4 regions of the Sedimentibacter sp. B4 genome follow, and region 2 is predicted to be linked to each of the others. Evidence: riboswitches for the same ligand, from Rfam matches in the RefSeq annotation. Region 2 holds a riboswitch; each other region holds the start of a gene.
What was found. A riboswitch is a leader RNA that binds a small molecule or an ion and turns the genes downstream of it on or off. The one in region 2 is predicted to bind cyclic di-GMP.
Positions count from the first base shown of each region.

Region 1: linked by a shared signal. The riboswitch ahead of BN358_RS08070 (sensor histidine kinase) and the one ahead of BN358_RS19810 (hypothetical protein) in region 2 are both predicted to bind cyclic di-GMP.
Region 3: linked by a shared signal. The riboswitch ahead of BN358_RS14815 (helix-turn-helix domain-containing protein) and the one ahead of BN358_RS19810 (hypothetical protein) in region 2 are both predicted to bind cyclic di-GMP.
Region 4: linked by a shared signal. The riboswitch ahead of BN358_RS00465 (LPXTG cell wall anchor domain-containing protein) and the one ahead of BN358_RS19810 (hypothetical protein) in region 2 are both predicted to bind cyclic di-GMP.

Region 1 is NZ_CANG01000038.1:200,243-205,014, reverse strand. It holds gene BN358_RS08090 (HD domain-containing phosphohydrolase) at 1-501, shown strand, start outside; gene BN358_RS08085 (NADPH-dependent FMN reductase) at 525-1,082, opposite strand; gene BN358_RS08080 (DegV family protein) at 1,257-2,129, shown strand; tRNA gene BN358_RS08075 (tRNA-Ser) at 2,292-2,381, shown strand; cyclic di-GMP riboswitch class II at 2,606-2,689, shown strand; gene BN358_RS08070 (sensor histidine kinase) at 2,754-4,448, shown strand; gene BN358_RS08065 (response regulator transcription factor) at 4,445-4,772, shown strand, end outside.
Region 2 is NZ_CANG01000959.1:1,522-6,293, forward strand. It holds partial or broken gene BN358_RS19800 (flavocytochrome c) at 1-180, opposite strand, end outside; gene BN358_RS19805 (hypothetical protein) at 407-730, shown strand; gene BN358_RS19810 (hypothetical protein) at 945-2,267, opposite strand; cyclic di-GMP riboswitch class I at 2,359-2,441, opposite strand; gene BN358_RS19815 (Ldh family oxidoreductase) at 2,577-3,683, opposite strand; gene BN358_RS19820 (SWIM zinc finger domain-containing protein) at 3,950-4,744, shown strand; gene BN358_RS19825 (DEAD/DEAH box helicase) at 4,755-4,772, shown strand, end outside.
Region 3 is NZ_CANG01000906.1:98,343-103,114, reverse strand. It holds gene sfsA (DNA/RNA nuclease SfsA) at 1-493, shown strand, start outside; gene BN358_RS14825 (GPR1/FUN34/YaaH family transporter) at 664-1,224, shown strand; gene BN358_RS14820 (CAP domain-containing protein) at 1,279-1,860, opposite strand; cyclic di-GMP riboswitch class I at 2,085-2,160, shown strand; gene BN358_RS14815 (helix-turn-helix domain-containing protein) at 2,205-2,402, shown strand; gene BN358_RS14810 (phosphodiester glycosidase family protein) at 2,413-3,882, shown strand; gene BN358_RS27120 (hypothetical protein) at 4,206-4,361, shown strand; gene BN358_RS14805 (universal stress protein) at 4,459-4,772, shown strand, end outside.
Region 4 is NZ_CANG01000004.1:21,425-26,196, reverse strand. It holds partial or broken gene BN358_RS00470 (S-layer homology domain-containing protein) at 1-1,946, shown strand, start outside; cyclic di-GMP riboswitch class I at 2,139-2,226, shown strand; gene BN358_RS00465 (LPXTG cell wall anchor domain-containing protein) at 2,358-4,748, shown strand.

The DNA.
Region 1 (4,772 bases), on a different contig from region 2:
GACGTGTCATTTTTAAAGAATATTGAGCGATTCAGCCCAATGCATGATATAGGAAAAGTTGGAGTGAAGGATGGAATTTTGCTAAAGCCCGGAAGACTTACAGCTGAAGAATATGATGAAATGAAAAGACATGTTGCTTATGGTGTCGAGGTTTTAAGAAGTGCAGAAAGCAACATTGCTAAATTAAGTTACAGCATGTTTCAGATGGGTATAGAGATTGTGGAAGGACATCACGAAAAATGGAATGGAACAGGGTATCCTGGACACAAATCAGGAAGAGACATTCCATTAAGCGCAAGAATTGTTGCAGTTGCAGATGTATTTGATGCTCTCACAAGCAAGCGTCCATACAAGAAGCAATTTTCTTTTGATGAAAGTTTCAACTATATGGTAGATGAAAGAGGAAGTCATTTTGATCCGGAAATCATTGATTCTTTCATACGTCACAAGACAGAATTTTACGATTTATACATGAGTTTTGAAAGCAACAGGCAAGCTTGAACTAAGCTTGCCTGATTTATATTTTATTTTCTTAAAGTTTTTAAAGCACCGCTCCAGGCTATTACCTGGTTTAAAACATCATTGACTGAAGTTTCATGGCGTGGATCCGGTTTAAACACGCTCATGTTTTCAAAGTCTGTGAACAATGAAAGCATTACCTGGGCTCTTACATCTGCCATTTGAAGTTCAGCTGCAACCTGCCTTAAATGTTCGGCTGCTCTGGCACCTCCTGCACTTCCGTAGCTGACTATTCCGCAGGCTTTGTTGTTCCATTCAACTGACAAAAAGTCTATTGCATTTTTCAATGCCCCTGGAATGCTGTGGTTGTATTCAGCAGTAACAAACACAAAACCATCAAATTCCTTGATTTTTGCAGACCATTTTTTTGTGTGGTCCTTTGTATACTGCTGCATCATTGCAGGATATGGCTCGTCATAAAGCGGAAGATCATAATCCTTTATATCCACCAGTTCAAACTGAGCATCCTCACGTTTCTTTGCTATATCATAAACCCACTTTGCAACAGCTTCACCGTTGCGTCCAGGTTTTGTGCTTCCTAAAATTATACCTATTTTATTCATTTATTCCTCCTGAATTATATATGTTATCTTATTTAAGTTTTATACTACTTATGTTGTATAGATACCCTGAAATAACAAGAACGAAACATTAATTTTTATCTGTTGAAAATAATATTACAATATGCTAATATTATCCTGATACTTAAAATGCGAATACAGAAGGGGAATATAAACATGAGAAATTATGTAATTTTTACAGAATCAACTGCAGACCTTCCGATTGATATAATTGAAGAACTAGACATTAAGGTTATACCCATGGTTTTTGGTTTTGAAAATGAAAGTTATGTGGATTATCCTGACCACAGGGAGCTGGATATAAAGGTTTTTTATGAAAGACTGAAAAATGGAGAGCGTTCAACAACAGCTCTTGTGAATTCAAAAACATTTGAAGAGCATTTTTCACCTGAACTGGAAAAAGGAAATGACATATTGTACCTTGGTTTTTCATCAGGACTAAGCGGCACTTACCAGGCATCTCTCATTGCTTCCGAAGAACTTAAAGAAAAATATCCTGAATCAGTTATAAAATGTGTAGACACCAAAAGCGCCAACATAGGACAAGGGCTGTTGGTATATTCTGCTGCAAAATTGAAAAGAGACGGATATTCACTGGATCAGGTTCATGATTGGGTAATTGAAAATATTCCGCACACATGCCACTGGTTCACTGTTGATGATCTTAACCACTTAAAAAGAGGTGGAAGAATCAGCGCTGTAAAAGCAACCATAGGAACTGCATTGAATGTGAAGCCAATTCTTCACGTGGACGATGACGGAATGCTTATGGCTGTTGACAATGTAAGGGGAAGAAAAAAATCTCTGGGAGCACTTCTTGACAAAATGACAGAAACATGCGTGAACCCGGAAGGACAGACCATTTTCATCGGCCACTGCGACTGTCTGGAAGATGCAGAATATCTGGCTAAAATGGTCAGAGAAAATTTCAGTGTAAAAGAAATAATTATCAACGACATAGGTCCCATAATTGGTTCGCACCTGGGCCAGGGTGGAATAACTTTGTTCTTCTTCGGAACAAAGAGATAAGCATAGGAAGTAAATCGAGAGAGCTATGGCTCTCTCAGACTTTTGACAAACCATTATGCTGTCATACTAACGACAGTGAAGGATCTCATCTTGTTTACCTTAAAAAACCATTGACATATGGCAATGGTTTAGGATATAATTACTTTTGCTGAAAGGCACTGTGGAGAGATGTCCGAGTGGTTTAAGGAGCACGCCTGGAAAGCGTGTATACGGGAAACTGTATCGGGGGTTCGAATCCCCCTTTCTCCGCCAAAATGAAATTAAATAATATAATGTAAAATACCCGCAATCCTTTAGGAGGCGGGTTTTTGTTTTTAGGAAATATTGTTGTAAAAGCTTTATTCTTTAGATGTATTTCGACAAAATGTTGTAAAAGAAGCTAAAATTATACCCCAATTATTTTTTAAAATTTAATAAGTTGAACTTAAATAACATATTACGACAATTTGTAAATATCACAGTTGCTATAATAAAAAATATTATTGCGATGCTGTGATGTATGTTCTAAAACTGGGCACCTGGGACATATGGAGCAAGTGGTGCAACCGGCCAACTAATTTAGTTGGTTTTATTATGTTCAAAATAAATCAGCAAAGAATAAATATCTTTTATAAGGTGATTGTATTGAATACAAAATTATTAAAAAATAGTTTAACTTTTTTTAAGGATAAGTCAGATGAATCAAAGATATTGGTTTCTTATAGATTTATATCGTTTATTATAACATCTGTTTTTTATTTTTTAAATAATCAAGGACATGACTTTATAAGAAAAATTGTCATTATTGGGTGTATTTTTGTTTCATCGGTGATTTTATCTTACTTGTACCCAATATACGAAAAGTCGCAAAAAAGCATTAAAATTTTACTTGTTATTGAAATTGTGGGAAATACATTGCTTTTGGTGCCGACGGGTGGAATTAACAGCCCATTCATTTGGTATAGTTTAAATACAATTTTAATAAGCGTTGTATTTTTGAAAAAGGGTTTTGGCTGGGTGATTTTTTTAATATACCTTTTATGTTATGGAATAATTATGAAATATTTTACAAATAATAGCACATACGTTCCGGAATCTATAATTAAAGACTCCAATCTTTTATTAAGTTTTATTATGATAGTTGTTGCTTTTCAAGTTATAGTAATTTCCATTAATAAGACTAAAGAAACAAGCAAAAATCTTGAAGAAACTAATATTCAGCTAAAAATAGCAAATGTCAGGATACTTGAATCCCTAGATCATATTAAGGAATTATATCAATCAGTAAGTATTTTAGCTAATCAAGGAAATAGAGAAGGAATAATAAAACTTTCATTTGATCACATTAAAAGAATTACTAAAACAAATGTTGTTTTTTACTATGACATAACAGCTGAATATAGCAAAATACTTTCATCTGATGAGAATTACCATAATTTACGCTCAATTGAAGAACATATATTAAAAGACATGGACAATATTGAATTTAATGTTCCATATGAGTTATGTCTGTGTGATGCTAATTTTTTAATTATGCATGTTGGAAACAACTATTCAACATATGGTTTGCTAGGGATGGAAATTACAACAAATCAAGAAAGTATAATTTATGAAAACAGTGCTTATCAGCTGCAATTTTTATCTGAACTTCTGTCTAATGCATTTGAACGATTAACTTTAGAAGAAGTTAATGAAAGATTGCTTATTTCAGAAGAACAAAATAGAATAGCCAATGAGATACATGACAGCGTGTTACAAAGACTCTTCAGTTTATCCTGTGGAATGTTTTCAACAATAAAAAATTTAAATTCTTGTAAAATAAAAGATATTGAAGAAGATTTAAATGTTTACAGAAATACTATTGATTTAACAATGAAAGAACTTAGAGATAAAATATATGGTCTTAGCTGGAAGAAGACGGGAAGCAGCAGTTTTAGTGCAGACATAAAAAGATATGTTGATGACATAAAAAAATTTAATAATGTCACTATTCCATTCAGCATTTATGGAAGTTTGGAAATTCTTACAACAGAACAAAAGAAAGCACTATATAGAATGATATGTGAAGGATTAGGAAATGCAGTTCGACATGGAAAAGCAAGAAATATTGAAATTATATTGGATATTTCTGCTGAAAGAACACTTCTCAGCATAATTGATGACGGAGTAGGTTTCGATACAAAAGAGATGATACCGAGTTCAACAAGTGGATTAGGCTTACAAAATCTTCATCAGTTATCGAAAATTTTACATGGAGAAATAAATATTGAAAGTATGAATGGAACTAAATTGACAATTACATTTCCTAATATGCTATTGAAAGGAGAAGCTGCAATATGAACGTACTGGTTGTAGATGATCATCCATTGGTGAGAAAAGGAATTTCAACAACACTTTCTTGTGATGAAGATATTGATGTGGTAATGGAAGCCTCGTGCATAGATGAAGCACTTTCATTAATTAATTCTAAAAAACCAAATTTAGCTATAGTTGATTTAAATTTAGGCAAGGAAGATGGATTGGAAATAATTAAAAGATCTAAAGTTAAGGGAACAACTACTAAATTTTTAATATTTACTTCATCTGTAAAAAAAGAAGATTTCATCAGGTCAGAAGAAGAAGGTGTAGATGGTTACATATTAAAGGATGCTTTTTCTGAAGATA
Region 2 (4,772 bases):
AGTAACATCCACTTTAAAAACACCATATTTTCCTGTGCCTTCGCCTTGAGCAACTGTGCTTACAAGTTCCTGTTTTGGTTCTTCTTGAGCCGGTTGTTCAGCTTCATTTTTTTGACATCCTGCCAGAGAAAATACCAGCATTACTGCCAAAAGCAGTGATAATAATTTTTTCAATTTCATATGTACTCCTTGATATGATATTTTTTTAACGTCCTGATTATAACATAAGGACGACTGTTGTCAAGGGTACACTTGTTTTAGTTAATTTAAATATAATAAAATTAATTAAATTATGTTTGTCAAATTTTGCGAATTTAAAATTAATTGACAAAATATGACTCATTTTGATTATGTAAAAGTTTTATGGGTATATCTTATTTAAATAAATACGTGAGGAGTGATTTTTATGCCAGAAGTATCCCCTAACAATAAGTTTTGGTTTAGAGGCGGCAAATTAAACCAGAAACGTCATATTGAAATGACTGAAGAAGAAAAAGTTCATGTGGCAAGTTGCGACGGAATTAAATCAGGACACCCGTGCAAAAATCCTGTATTCAGATGCACTGAATGCGGCAACTACGGATGCGATCAGACTGTGGTGGATAAATGCACAAAACAGGGTTTTAAAAATGACAAATGCCTCAACTGCGGAGCTCAGGGCAACCGCGTGCCAATTATGGAAGATGAACTCTCTAAATACATTGCAGAATGGGAAAGCAAGGATTATTGATACATAAATTTCGATATCATTTATTTGCATCTGCGGGAGAGCACAAGACTCTCCCCTCGTATTGATATCCGGATTCAACGCCAAATGCCTAATTATAAAAAAACCGCCATATTTGGCGGCAATTTCATAACAGTTATCGGATATTTAACTCTATCCCGATTGTCAAACAATTTCAGTTATATGGGATTCCCCTTGTATTCAATCCGACTTACTATTAAATTATATTGATTTCAACCAAGTCGCTTATTTCTGAATGAAGCTGACTGCGGTTGTTCAGAAAGTTCCTGTACTGTGCTTCCAGCATGTTTTGTTCCTTTTCAAATTTGTCCTTGAAATCAGAAACCAATTTAGAATAGGCCGTAAGATTGTTTTCAGCCTTGTTTGCACGGATTTGCTCTAAAGAAAGCTGCTGTTGCAGTTCGTTGATGTTTTTCACGTGCTGTGCTGCTTCATTTTCAAGAACTTCTATCTTTTTATAGATACTTTCAAGTTCTTCTTTGAATCCGTTTATTTTACTGCTTGAAGCCTTTGCCTTTTCAAGCTGCAGCTCCTGTTCTGCCCTCTCGGATATCTTTCTTTGTTCTTCAAGCTCAGTCATACTTTCTTTTACAGTTGCTTCCAAACTTGTGATTTTCTGTTTGGACATTTCAAGATACATCATCTGTTTTTCGTTTTTGGATTTTTCTGCTTCAAGCTGATTTTTAAGCTCCTGGCATAATTTATCTATTTGTGCATTGGAATCTTCCATTGATTTTGTTTTATTTTCCAGTTCAGTCAGCTTTGCAGCCATTACATTGCTGTTTTCTTCAAGTTCTGCTGCATATTCTCTTGATTGTATAAGTTCAGGTTCTAAGTCATTAAGCTTACTTTCAAGTTCCTTCTGCCTTACTTCATATTCATTAACTTGATTTGTTTTAATGCTCATTTCCGACAGCATTTTTTCAAGACTTGCTTTTTCATCTGTCAAAATGCTTATGTCTTCCATAAGGATTTCAATTTTTTCGTTTTCTTTTTCAATAATGTTCATTCTTGATTTCAACTGACTGTTGTTTTCTTCAAGTCTAGCTTTGTATTCCTCTGATTCCGAAATTGTGATTCTTGCTTCTGAAAGCATGTTTTCCAGCTCTTCACGTCCTTCTTTTATTTTAAGAATTTCGTTTTGTAATGCTTCTTTTTCCAAACTGAAGTTATCATTCATTGTCTTGATCAAAGCATCTTTATTTTTATTTTCTGCTATGAAAATATTAATCCTTTGCTTTGAATCATCCATATTTTCCTGTAGGCTCATATTTTCTTCAATTTGAACTTCAAGTTGTTTTTTCAGATTATAATTCAAATCCATATATTTTTTGTTTTCCTGCTCAAGCTTGTGAAACTTGTCCTCAATGTATTCAATATATTGAGAAACATCATCTTCGTTTAAGCCCCCGATCAGTTTAGGTCTGAATTGATGTTTGATTGATTCATAGTTCAATCTCTGCTGCAGTTCCTTCAAGTCATCCATACCGTTTCCGGTTAAAGTGTCAACTGTTGACATAAATCATTCCTCCTTATCAAAAACGATTTCCTTTAAGAAAAACAAAAGCTGTATGCCCAAGCATACAGCTGAATATGTCTATCCATCTCTCTTCGGCAACCTGGCAATCATAGTACTCACTTTAGACCCATGGCTTTGCGTCCTTGCCTTTCGACAAGTTTGCTATTATCGTATGGAAATATAATACTTCATTACTGTCAAAAATGCAACAATTATTATTGATTTTTTGGGAAAATTTTTGATATTTTTTAAAATAGCTGTATGCTTTGCAAGAACTAAATCCTTCACAAGAAACACATACACTTTTTATCATTCAAAGGGAAATGTTATATTGATATTGAGTTCATCTCTTACTTTAACCAGGTCTTTCTGCACAGATATTCCCAGGGGCACTCCCTTGCCTTTTCTTTCAAGCCAGCTTAAATATTCCTTTTCACCTGCAGTGTATATTCTGTCTTGGTTTTTGGCTTTTTTTGAACCGCGAAGTTCTCTTAATATTTCACCTGCCGTATGTTTAAACTCCTCTGCTCCCAGGAATGCTTCCGTGTCTATGGCTATGAAAAAATGACCAAGATGATATGGAATTTTCCCACCGTCTTCATTTGTGCCATTCAACATCCTTAAAAAACTTCCTGCCTGCAGGGCAGCTGAAAGTATTTCTACAACCGTGGCATATCCGTATCCCTTGTGCCCTCCAGTGTCTTCTCCTATACCGCCAAGTGGAGCAAGTGCTGCTTTCCCGCTTGTGAGGTCCGATAAAATCTGCATGCTGTTTGTCATGGGAAGACCGTCCTGGTCTATTACGGCACCTTTTGGCGTTTCCATACCGTTCCTGGCATAATATTCTATTTTTCCTCTTTGTGTAATGCTTGTGGCACAGTCAAGAACAAAAGGGAAATCCTCATCGGTGGGCATGGCAAATGTTATGGGATTTGTTCCAAGCATGTTTTCAACTCCGAATGTGGGAGCAATAGATGGCCGCGCATTGGTTCCAGTTATTCCTATCATGTTTTGTTTTGCTGCCATCATGGCATAATACCCTGCTATGCCATAATGGGTTGAATTTCTTGCAGCAACCATTCCCATTCCGTACTTTTTTGCTTTTTCAATTGCCATGTTCATTGATTTATATCCAACTATCATTCCCATTCCATCATGACCGTCAACAACAGATGTAGTTGCAGTTTCCTTTATAACTTCAAATAAGGTTACAGGGCTTTGAATTCCTTCTTTTATTCTGTCTATATATATTGTCTTGAAGCGGTTGCAGCCATGACTTTCAATTCCTCTCCTGTCGCTTTCCATCAGCACATCGGCGCATATTTTTGCTTCATCTGCAGGCACACCTACAGCTTCAAAAGCTCTTTCCATAAAGTTTCCTATGAGTTCCCATGAAACATATGTTATGTTCCCCATACTGCCTCCTCTAATTATTATTTAAAATGTCTTATGTCATATTTACATCAAAAAACCGCGCAGAAAAATTCTGATATTTGCATAGTTTAATTCCGGGCATCCGGTTTAATTAAGATATACTTATATATACCCAAAAATATGACCCGCAAAAAAGTTTTTATGGTTAAGAAAGAACAAATATTTTTTCTGCGTTGTCTTATTTAATCTGTGTGATATAATAAATAAACGGACAAAATGCAGAATAATAATAAAAAACCGGAGATTAAATGGAAAAAATCAATTTCAACCTAGATGATATAAAAAACTGCTCTGCAAATGAATCATCATTCAAAAAAGGAGCAGCCTACTACAGGGAAAACCACGTTGGAAAATTCAGTTCCGAAAGAGTATACAACCAGGAAACAGTGGGATTTTACCTGAAGTATTCCACAAGGGTAAGAGGCACCGGAACTTCTTCCTATGAAACTTCTGTTTCAATTGATAACGAAGGAGACATTGCTGATTTTGCCTGTAATTGTGTTGCATTCAAGGAAAATCACGGTGCGTGCAAACACATTGCAGCAGCCATGATGAAAATTTACTACAGCTACGATTTGAAGACAGTTTCTTCAAGAAATGTTGTATTCAAGGAAAATCAAAATCAGTCACCGGTTCGAAACTACCCTCTTGAAGATTTGATAAAAGTTTACGAGAACAAAATAAAAGAAAGCGTGAAAATTGAACAAAAAGAAGGAACGGTAAGTCTTACGCCAATAATCAACATAACAGGCAAAGATGAAATAGGAATAGAATTCACAATTGGAGATAAGAGACAGTACGTTGTGAAAGATGCCTATGAACTGGCAAGCTGTATAAAACATTCAACACTTGTTTCTTACGGGAAAAACCTGGAGTTCAACCATGAACTGAGCGGTTTTGAAAAAGAGTCTATTCCCCTGGCACTGTTCCTGAGGGATGAAGCAGATACATACACACAGGTTGTAGCCAAGACTGTAAGTGCATACAGTGCCTATACTACAAGCGGTCGTGCCTTTAAAATATTTCCTTATTCATTTGACTAGTTTTTTTGACTTGTTCGAAAATAACACT
Region 3 (4,772 bases), on a different contig from region 2:
TGATCTTATATCTGTTTACAAGGGAGAACGCCTCATTAACATGGACAGTCAGGTTCCGAACAAGGTGTTTGGGGAATGGGTAAGAAATAGCAGCGTGTTTGAAAATATAAAGCTAATAAAAGCAGAACAGAAATACAAAAATTCCAGATTTGATTTTTATCTGGAAGCTGATGATAAAAAAATATTCGTTGAAGTGAAGGGAGTAACACTGGAAGAGGACGGAATAGTAATGTTTCCGGATGCTCCCACTGAAAGAGGGCTGAAGCACTTGAACGAGCTGTCCTCCTGCATTGATGAAGGATATGAAGCTTATGTTTTTTTCATTGTCCAAATGAAGGATGTGAAATATTTTACCTCAAATGTTAAAACACACAAGGAATTTGCTGATACTCTCATTAAAGCAAGACAAAAAGGTGTCAACATAATTGCTCTTGATTGTGATGTAAAAGAAGACAGCATAACTGCAATGAACTTTGTTGAAATAAAACTTTAATTTTGAAATTAATATATGAAAGTTCCTTGGACGAATTACCAATAATTGTTTTCTCCAGCTAGTTGCAAAAAATGTTATATAAGTGAATATTTATTTCTTGCATAAATCTATTCTGTATGTTAACATACTAACGATTTTAAAATAATTAATAAAAATTTATTGGAGGAAACATGAACAAAGAGAATCAAATGGCAATTGCCAACCCGTCTCCATTAGGCCTTTTAGGATTTGGATTGACAACTGTGCTTCTCAATCTTCACAATGCAGATATTATTCCGCTTTCAGTAGTAATAGTAGCAATGGGATTTGCATTGGGCGGAGCAGCTCAAATCATTGCAGGAATAATGGAATTTTTGAAGAACAACACCTTTGGAGCTACAGCATTTACAGCTTACGGATTTTTTTGGTGGTCGCTTATATTTATTTGGATTAACCCTTTTGAAGGAATAAAAGCAGCCGATGAAAAAAGTATGGGATTTTACTTGCTGCTTTGGGGTATATTTACAGCATTTATGTTTATTGGAACTTTGAAGCACAACCGCGCCACACAAATTGTATTCTTATCACTTGCAATACTGTTTTTAATGTTATCAATAGGAGATTTTACAGGAATTCACAGCATTAAAATTGCTGCAGGATGGGTTGGAATTTTCTGCGGATCATCAGCAATATATACTTCATTGGCTCAGGTTGTAAACAACGAATTTAAAAAGCAAATAATGCCTTTATAATAAAATAAATAAAAACTGCGCTGTTGGCGCAGTTTTTATTATATCTGTTAGCAATTATTTGTCATCTCCGGTAAACATTTGAGTCCAAAACGTTTTTCCGCTTGCGTCTGTCCAGTATCCTACACCTATATAAATAAATTCAGGTGAAAGTATATTTGCTCTGTGTGAAGGTGAACCCATCCACTGAGAAACAACTTCTTCAGGAGTGTCTTGCCCTGATGCTATATTTTCACCCCATGCAGAATAAGTTACGCCATATTTTAACAACATATCTCCGGCCATCCCGTAAGTGGGAGACTGGTGTGCAAAATAATTGTTGTCTGCCATATCCTTCGATTTTAATCTTGCCACGTCAGATATTTTTGTATTGAAACTGAGTGCAGGCAAACCGTTTTTTTGCCTTTCAACATTCACAAGATCCGCTACTCTTTTTTCATAAGAAGAAGAACTTGAAGGAACAACTGAAGGATCTGCCGTTGGATTAGCTGAAGGTTCAGTGGTGTTGAAATTGTAGAAATTGTCTAGGTTGAAATTATTCGGGTCAAAATCGTTCCAGTTAAAGTTTGAAAATGCAAGTGCCTGCACTGGTGTCAATGCAAGAACTAAAGTTAAAGCAAATGCCGATACTTTTTTCATACATATTCTCCTCACTTAATATTAAGCTGGTAAAACAAATAATTACTACATGAAACTATTAAAAGTTTCATAGTTATTATTGCAATTAAAGACATAAATATAATGAGCAGTTGTTTGATAATTTGACTAATAGTGACAATTGTAATCTTTATAATTTTAGAAAATTTTCCTTTTATTTACAAATTGTATTGACAACGTTCGCCAAGAAGACTATAATTATGACAAATTCATATTGGCAAAACAGGCGAAAGTCTGTGACGCAAAGCTAAAGGGCCTTTAAAATGGCAGCCAGCTGCAGTTTGCATTGCTATTGAATGGCAATGCTATTTTTTTTGAGGTGAAAAATGGACTTCATAACAATAAAGGATGCAGCAGATTCGTGGGGTGTTTCTCCAAGAAGAGTTCAATTATTATGTGCAAATAAAAGAATTGACGGAGCAGTAAAATTCGGAAGAGACTGGGCAATACCAAAAGATGCTGAAAAGCCTACTGATGCGAGAATTAAGTCAGGTAACTATAAAAATTGGAGAAATAAAGAATAAGGAGATAAATATGAAATTTTTCAAACATGTGTTATGTTTAACATTAGCCGGTGTACTATTATGCAACAATCCAACTTTTGCTGCAACAAGTTCGTACCGAAGCACTAACATAAATGGAATAAACATTAATTATATTAATATACAAATGAATTCAAACATAAAGACAGTAGTGTTAAATGCAGAAAACCAGATGAATAGTTCTGATTCTCTTGCAAACATGGCAAAAAGCTCAGGAGCTTTTGCTGCAATAAACGGAACTTATTTTGAAGCTTACAATGGAACTCCTGTTCCATGGGGAACAATAATCAAAAATGGAAAAATAATTCACATTAGCAATGGCGGATCTGTTGCAGGAATTTCTTCAGGAGGCAAATTAATCATAGACAGGCTTTCCTTTGATTTTGAAGTATACATAAACGGTAAATTCAGGTCAATACCGTGGAGAATAAATCATCCAAGCACTGAAGCAGATGCAATAACAATTTTTACTCCTGAATATGGTTCAACAGTCAATCTTCAACCAGGAGCCAAAGCAGCAATAGTAAAAAACGGAAAGGTTACTGAAATTTCCACTACAGATTTTATAGTTCCAAGTGGCGGATTTGCTGTAGTATATAATCAATCAGTTGTTTATTTGCTTGATGAGCGTTTTAAGACAGGAGATGAAGTTTATTACAAGGTAATCATAAAAACAACATTTACAAATGCTGAAGACTGGAATGATGTTGTAAGCGCACTTGGTGCAGGTCCAAGCTTAATTATCAACGGAAACATTACTGCCGATGGCCCTGCAGAAGGATTTTTTGAAGCGAAAATCAACACAAACAGTGCAGCAAGGTCATTTATAGGAACAAAATCCGACGGTACCATAACAATTGGCAACATGGGATCGGCTACAGTGAAGAATGCAGCAGAAACTTTGAAGCAAATGGGATTTGTAAACGCCATGTGCCTTGATGGAGGTGGTTCAGTTGCTCTTTACCATCCTGCATCAAATGTTTCAACTTCCGGAAGAAAAATAAACAACGGACTTGCGTTTGTTGAGGAAAAAATTACAGGTATCACTGCAGTGCCAACATCATCAAAGGTATTACTTGATGGAAATGATGTAAATATTGAAGCTTACAACATTGATAACAGCAATTACTTCAAGCTTAGGGACATTGCAAAGATTCTCGATGGAAGCAAAAAAAGCTTCAATGTTGAGTGGGACAACAGCAAAAATGCAATAAATATTGTGAAAAATAAAAAATACAGTCCAGTTGGTCTGGAGCTTGCTTCATCTAATGAAAAAAGAAGTAAGGGTGCTGTTAAATCAAGTTCTGAAGTTTATTTGAACGGAGAAAAAGTCACTCTAACTGCTTACAATATTGACGGTAACAACTACTTTAAACTTCGTGATATCGCTGGAACATTGGATTTTGAAGTTATGTGGGACGCTGTTCAAAATGCAGTAATCATAGAAACAACAATTGAATAGAAAACTGCCTGCACATTATGCAGGCAATTTTTATATAATAAGGAAAGTTCTCTTTCCTATTATATAAAAACGAGGATTGCAAAGGACGGGACGTCCTTAACCTTAAGGGGGGTGCGGAGTCAAAAACGCGTATACATTTTTACGCCGAAGGGGGACATAGGTCCCCCTAGCGGAGTTGCGGAGCAACTTTTTATATGTATAATATAATATTGAATGAGAAATTTTATTATTTCAAGGTTTAAATTTCCAATGATGGGTAAAAATAAAATAGTACATTATTTCAAATATAAGATTCATTAAATATCTCGGAAGGAGGAATTGAAATGGACAGCAATATGGAAGCTTATTGCACAGTATGCGGAAAGTTCACTTATTTTATTTATGATGGAGAAGACTGGGTGTGTCAGACATGTGACAGTGTAAATACAAATGCCATGAAAGGCGAAACAGACATGATGTTTGATCAATATAAAGACTGATTGGTATAATTACAGGAAAATAAGGTGTACATTTAAGTTTCAAAAATTTAATCCCGGGTATATATTAGTCAACATAAGAAATGAAGGAGTGTTGCTAATGAAAATACTAGTTCCAGTTGATGGTTCTACAGCATCCATAAACGCAGTTAAAAAATCTATTGAAGTAGCAAAAAAATTCAATGGGACAATAAAACTGCTATCTGTTGTTCACATTGAAAGTTTGCAAAACTACTTGAGATATAAAAAGCAATGGAGCCAGGTAGATGGTTCGGCAATATCAGAATTAGATCCCGAACAAAAGAAAATAGAAGACAAAATGAAGGAAAATTCTTGCAAGATATTGAATGCAATTGTTGAAAAGCTGGATTTTTCAAATATCCATACAGAAGAAGAAGTATTGATCGGCGAACC
Region 4 (4,772 bases), on a different contig from region 2:
ATGATGATGACTACCAGGGTACATTCATTGGATGGATTTACACGTCAGATGATGTCAATAGTGCAGTAATTGTTGCAGGTGGATCAGCAGTTTTGAGATTGTACTATACAACAGAAACAGTGGAGATACCAGTAGCTAAGATTTGGATTGACGGTTTAGAAGAGCCACAATATGAACAGCCAATGTTTAGAGTACAATCTGTTCAAAGGCCAGAAAGCATTGAATTACATTTGATTGATGAAAATGGTGATGTGGCAGCTTCAATAACGATAGAACCAGATGATTATAATAAATGGTCAGGAAGATTTGTATTACCGAAATATGATGGAAACAATAATGTAATAGATTATTCAAATTATACAATTGAAGAGGTTACTCTGGATAATTACATTACAGAAGTAGAAAATTGGGGAATGAGCGATGGCTTTAGAGTTTACAATGTTGAAGCTATTAATGTTCCGGTAACGAAGGTATGGGAAGGTCCTAAAGGAGATGAAGTAACAGTAACTTTGATTGACGCCAATGGTGAACCAACAAATCACACATTGATATTAAATGATGAAAATGAATGGCAGGATTCGTTCAAGTTACCAAAATATGAATATAATCCTGAATACTATTGGATTAGGAACAAGGTTGATTACTCAGAATACAGATTATCAGAATCTGATATTGAAGGCTATACCCCTGGTATAACTGGTAGTGTTGAAGATGGCTTTACTGTTATTAACACAATAGATAAAGTCGAATATACAATAAACTATTTGGAATTGGGTACTGGTTTGCCAGTAGCACCAACTGTAACAAAGTCTGGTATTTATGGAACTCTTGTTACTGAAGTAGCAAAGGATATAGCAAATTACAACAAAGTTGGTCAAACTGAAAAATCAATAACTTTAGGAACAAGCGGAAATGTAATTGATTTTTACTATTCAGAATATGAAGTTATAGAATCTGATTTCTATAAGATTAACTGGATGTATGAAACCGGTTACAACACAAACAATTATAACAAGAGATATGAAGCCGAAGGTGAAGGTACTGTAAGCAACATAACAAATTATGTACAGCTGCATTATGATTCTGGTTATACATATGTAAACTACAATCAAACAGTTGATACAATTGAAATACCAGTTGTTATAGATACCACTTCAGGTTCAGCAATTACTGGAACAGCAATTGAGTATGTAATAACAACTACATTTGATTTGTTCTATGACAGAAACAGGGACGATGATGATGATGACGACGATGAAGATATTCCTGATCCAGAAGTACCGTTGGCAGACCTTGAAAAATTAGATCACTTTGCGTACATAATTGGTTATCCAGAGGGAGATGTTAGACCTCTTAACAATATAACCAGGGAAGAAGTGGCAATGATTTTCTACAGACTGCTGACAGATGAAAGCAGAAACAATTTGTTAAGCGATTCGAATCCATTTACGGATTTAGAAAATCATGGATGGTCAAATCGTGCAATATCAACATTATACAATGCTGGTATAATCAAAGGCTATCCTGATGGAACATTTAAGCCGTCAGATCCTATTAGCAGAGCAGAATTTGCAACTATTGCGGCTAAGTTCGATAAACTAGAGCTAGGCAGTACAAGTAATTTCACAGACATATTTGGTCATTGGGCTGAAAAGTATATAACATCTTCTGAAATCAAGGGATGGATTAAAGGTTATCCAGATTTAACATTTAAACCTGAACAAGATATAACAAGAGCTGAAGCAATGACATTGATTAACAATGTATTGGAAAGAGCAGTTCCGGAAGAAAATATACATCCAGATGCAATGTTCTGGCCGGATAGTACAAGTGATAAATGGTACTTCGAAGCTGTAATGGAAGCAACCAACAGTCACAATTATATATATGAAGAAGACGGTGACGAGCTTTGGACAGGATTAAAGGCTAATAAAGTTTGGCCGTAAGCATAACAATAAAAACAACCACTAATGGTGGTTGTTTTTTTGTTGAATTTTCAGATATTGTAGTCAAGTTGAAATTATGTAGAATAAAGAATATATTCTATAAATTAACATATTTATTTACAAAACATATTAATAAGGGAAATATTTTTTAAAATGTTTATAGTTGCTTTTTTGTGGTATAAATTAAATACAATTTAATATTGGCAAAACTATTGAAAAATAGTGACGCAAAGCTATGAAGTCTAATGTATGAAACTACTATGATAGTTCAGCTGCAAATTAATATAAAATTATTTTGCAGCTTTTTTATTTTAGAAATAACGTTAGAAGAAAATATATCTTTAGCTTTTGTTTAAAAGAACAAAGCAACAATTTTATTGGGATTTTCAAATTTAGAAAGGAGAATAAATTATGAGAAAAATCAATACCCACAAAAGAATATTAGCGATAGTATTATCTGTAATGCTTATAACGCTGGGAATACCATTGACAGCACAGGCAACGACTTCAAATTGGAAACAGTTTGCAGATGAATCTGGCAATCAAAAATGGATAAACGGAGATCTTAACCGAAACAATTCTACATATGCAGAAGGCAGATCTGTCCCACAACGTCTTATATTGAATGATATTACCACAGGCAGTGGAATACACTATGTTGATTTCGAATACCAGTTTACAAAAGGCGGAAAGTATGCCTATGACTTTATAGTAGGTTATGATCAGGCAGAGTCAACATCCGGTCAGATATGGGATGAAGGATGGATATGGTATGACATTGATGAAGAAGACATAGAAAGACTGAACGATAATGTAACATATATTCCTATACCAACAAACAATTATGCTACAGAAAAGGAAGATGCATACGAGGATACTAACGGAGAACGAAGAATCTATATTTTTTCCAATAAACCAATCACGGATGCTTCAATAACCATGAATAACCAGCTGGACGGAAATTCAAATAAAGACAGCACTCTTGGCTTTAAAGTCAGTTGGGAAGGCGATGCTGATGAAGTAATGATTATATATGCTTCTCATATAGCTATGGGTGTTGAAGGGCCAGAAGGCTGGGGCCTTGGCATGGGTGCAAGCGAAATTCATGGGTCACCTTATCACAACAAGCTTGGTCCATACAGCTCCGAATGGAAAGGAAGCAAGTCGCAAGACAATCAACTTCAGATTAAAGATGGAGCAGAGACTGTATATGGAAAAATTGAAGTAACTAAATCAGCTAGTCCGTTGACAATGGCAGAGCCGGGTGGAGAGTTTACTTACACATATGTTGTTAAGAATATTGGAACAGTTCCGGTAACATTGACAAGTGTTGTGGATGACATAATAGGTACCATTGAACTTCCTGCAGATGTAGAACTTGCTCCAGGAGAATCCACAACAGCAATGACAGCCAAATATACGTACACAGACGATGGAGTGTATACAAATACAGTAATTGCAACAGCAAAGGATAATAAAAATAATACAATTACTGATACAGATTCTGCTAATGTAACTGTAACAGATACATTACCAAGTATCACAGTGACAAAGGTGGCAAACCCAACGAGTCTGCCTAAATCAGGCGGAGTGTTCACATATACTTATGTGGTTAAAAATAATGGTATTGTGCCGGTGACAGTAACAAGCGTAGAAGATAATGTAATAGGCACCATAATATTGCCGGCAGACGTAGAACTTGCTCCAGGTGAATCAACAACAGCTATGACAGGAGTTAAAACATACACTGAACCAGGTACTTATTCTAATACAGTAACAGCTAAAGCTGAAGATGATGACGATAATGAAGCCTCAGCCACAGCAGTTGCTTTTGTAACAGTAACAAATTCAGATGCAAGTATTATAGTAACAAAGACAGCAGATCCTATTGTTATGGCAGAGCCTGGTGGAGAGTTCACATATACGTATGTTGTTAAAAATAATGGTAATATACCTGTGACAGTAAAAAGTGTAAGTGATGATGTAATTGGATTGATAACATTGCCATCAGATGTTGAACTTGCACCTGGAGAATCAACAGCAGCAATGACAGGCAAGCACACTTACACAGATGATGGAGTTTATACAAACATTGTAACTGTCAAAGCTGTCAATGGTGAAGAGGAAGTCACCAACACAGCTAGTGCTACAGTAACCGTAACAGACACAAAACCGATTATATCAGTGACAAAGACAGCTAATCCAACAAGTATGGCAGTGCCTGGCGGACAGTTCACATACACATATATAGTTAAAAACATCGGAACAGTACCGGTAACTGTTACAAGCGTTGAAGATAATGTAATAGGCAAAATAAAATTACCTGATGATGTAAATCTCGAACCTGGTGAATCAACTATTGCCATGACAGGCACAAAGATTTATACAGATATAGGAACGTACCCAAATACAGTTGTAGCAAAAGCTGTTGATGATGATGACAATGAAGTAACAGCTTTAGCTAATGTATCTGTAACAGTAACAAGAGTTAATGATCCTGACGACGAAGAGGATGATGAAGATGAAGAGGAAGAAGATGAAGATGACGGCGAAGATGAAGAAGAGGAGTTAATTCCAATAGAAGATCCGGATGTTCCGAGAGGAGAAATATTACAGGCGCCGGATGAGCCGTCTAGCCCAGATGTTCCTGTTGAAGATGAAACAATAGAGGAAAGTGCTGTTCCTAAAGGAACACTTCCTGATACCGGAACGGTATTTAACACGTGGATTTTAGCTGCTATTGGGTTATTTATGATAATAGCTGGTATAATCATAAATAAGAAAAATAAAGTTCAAGGTTAACAATTGCAATAAGGAGGAACGTTA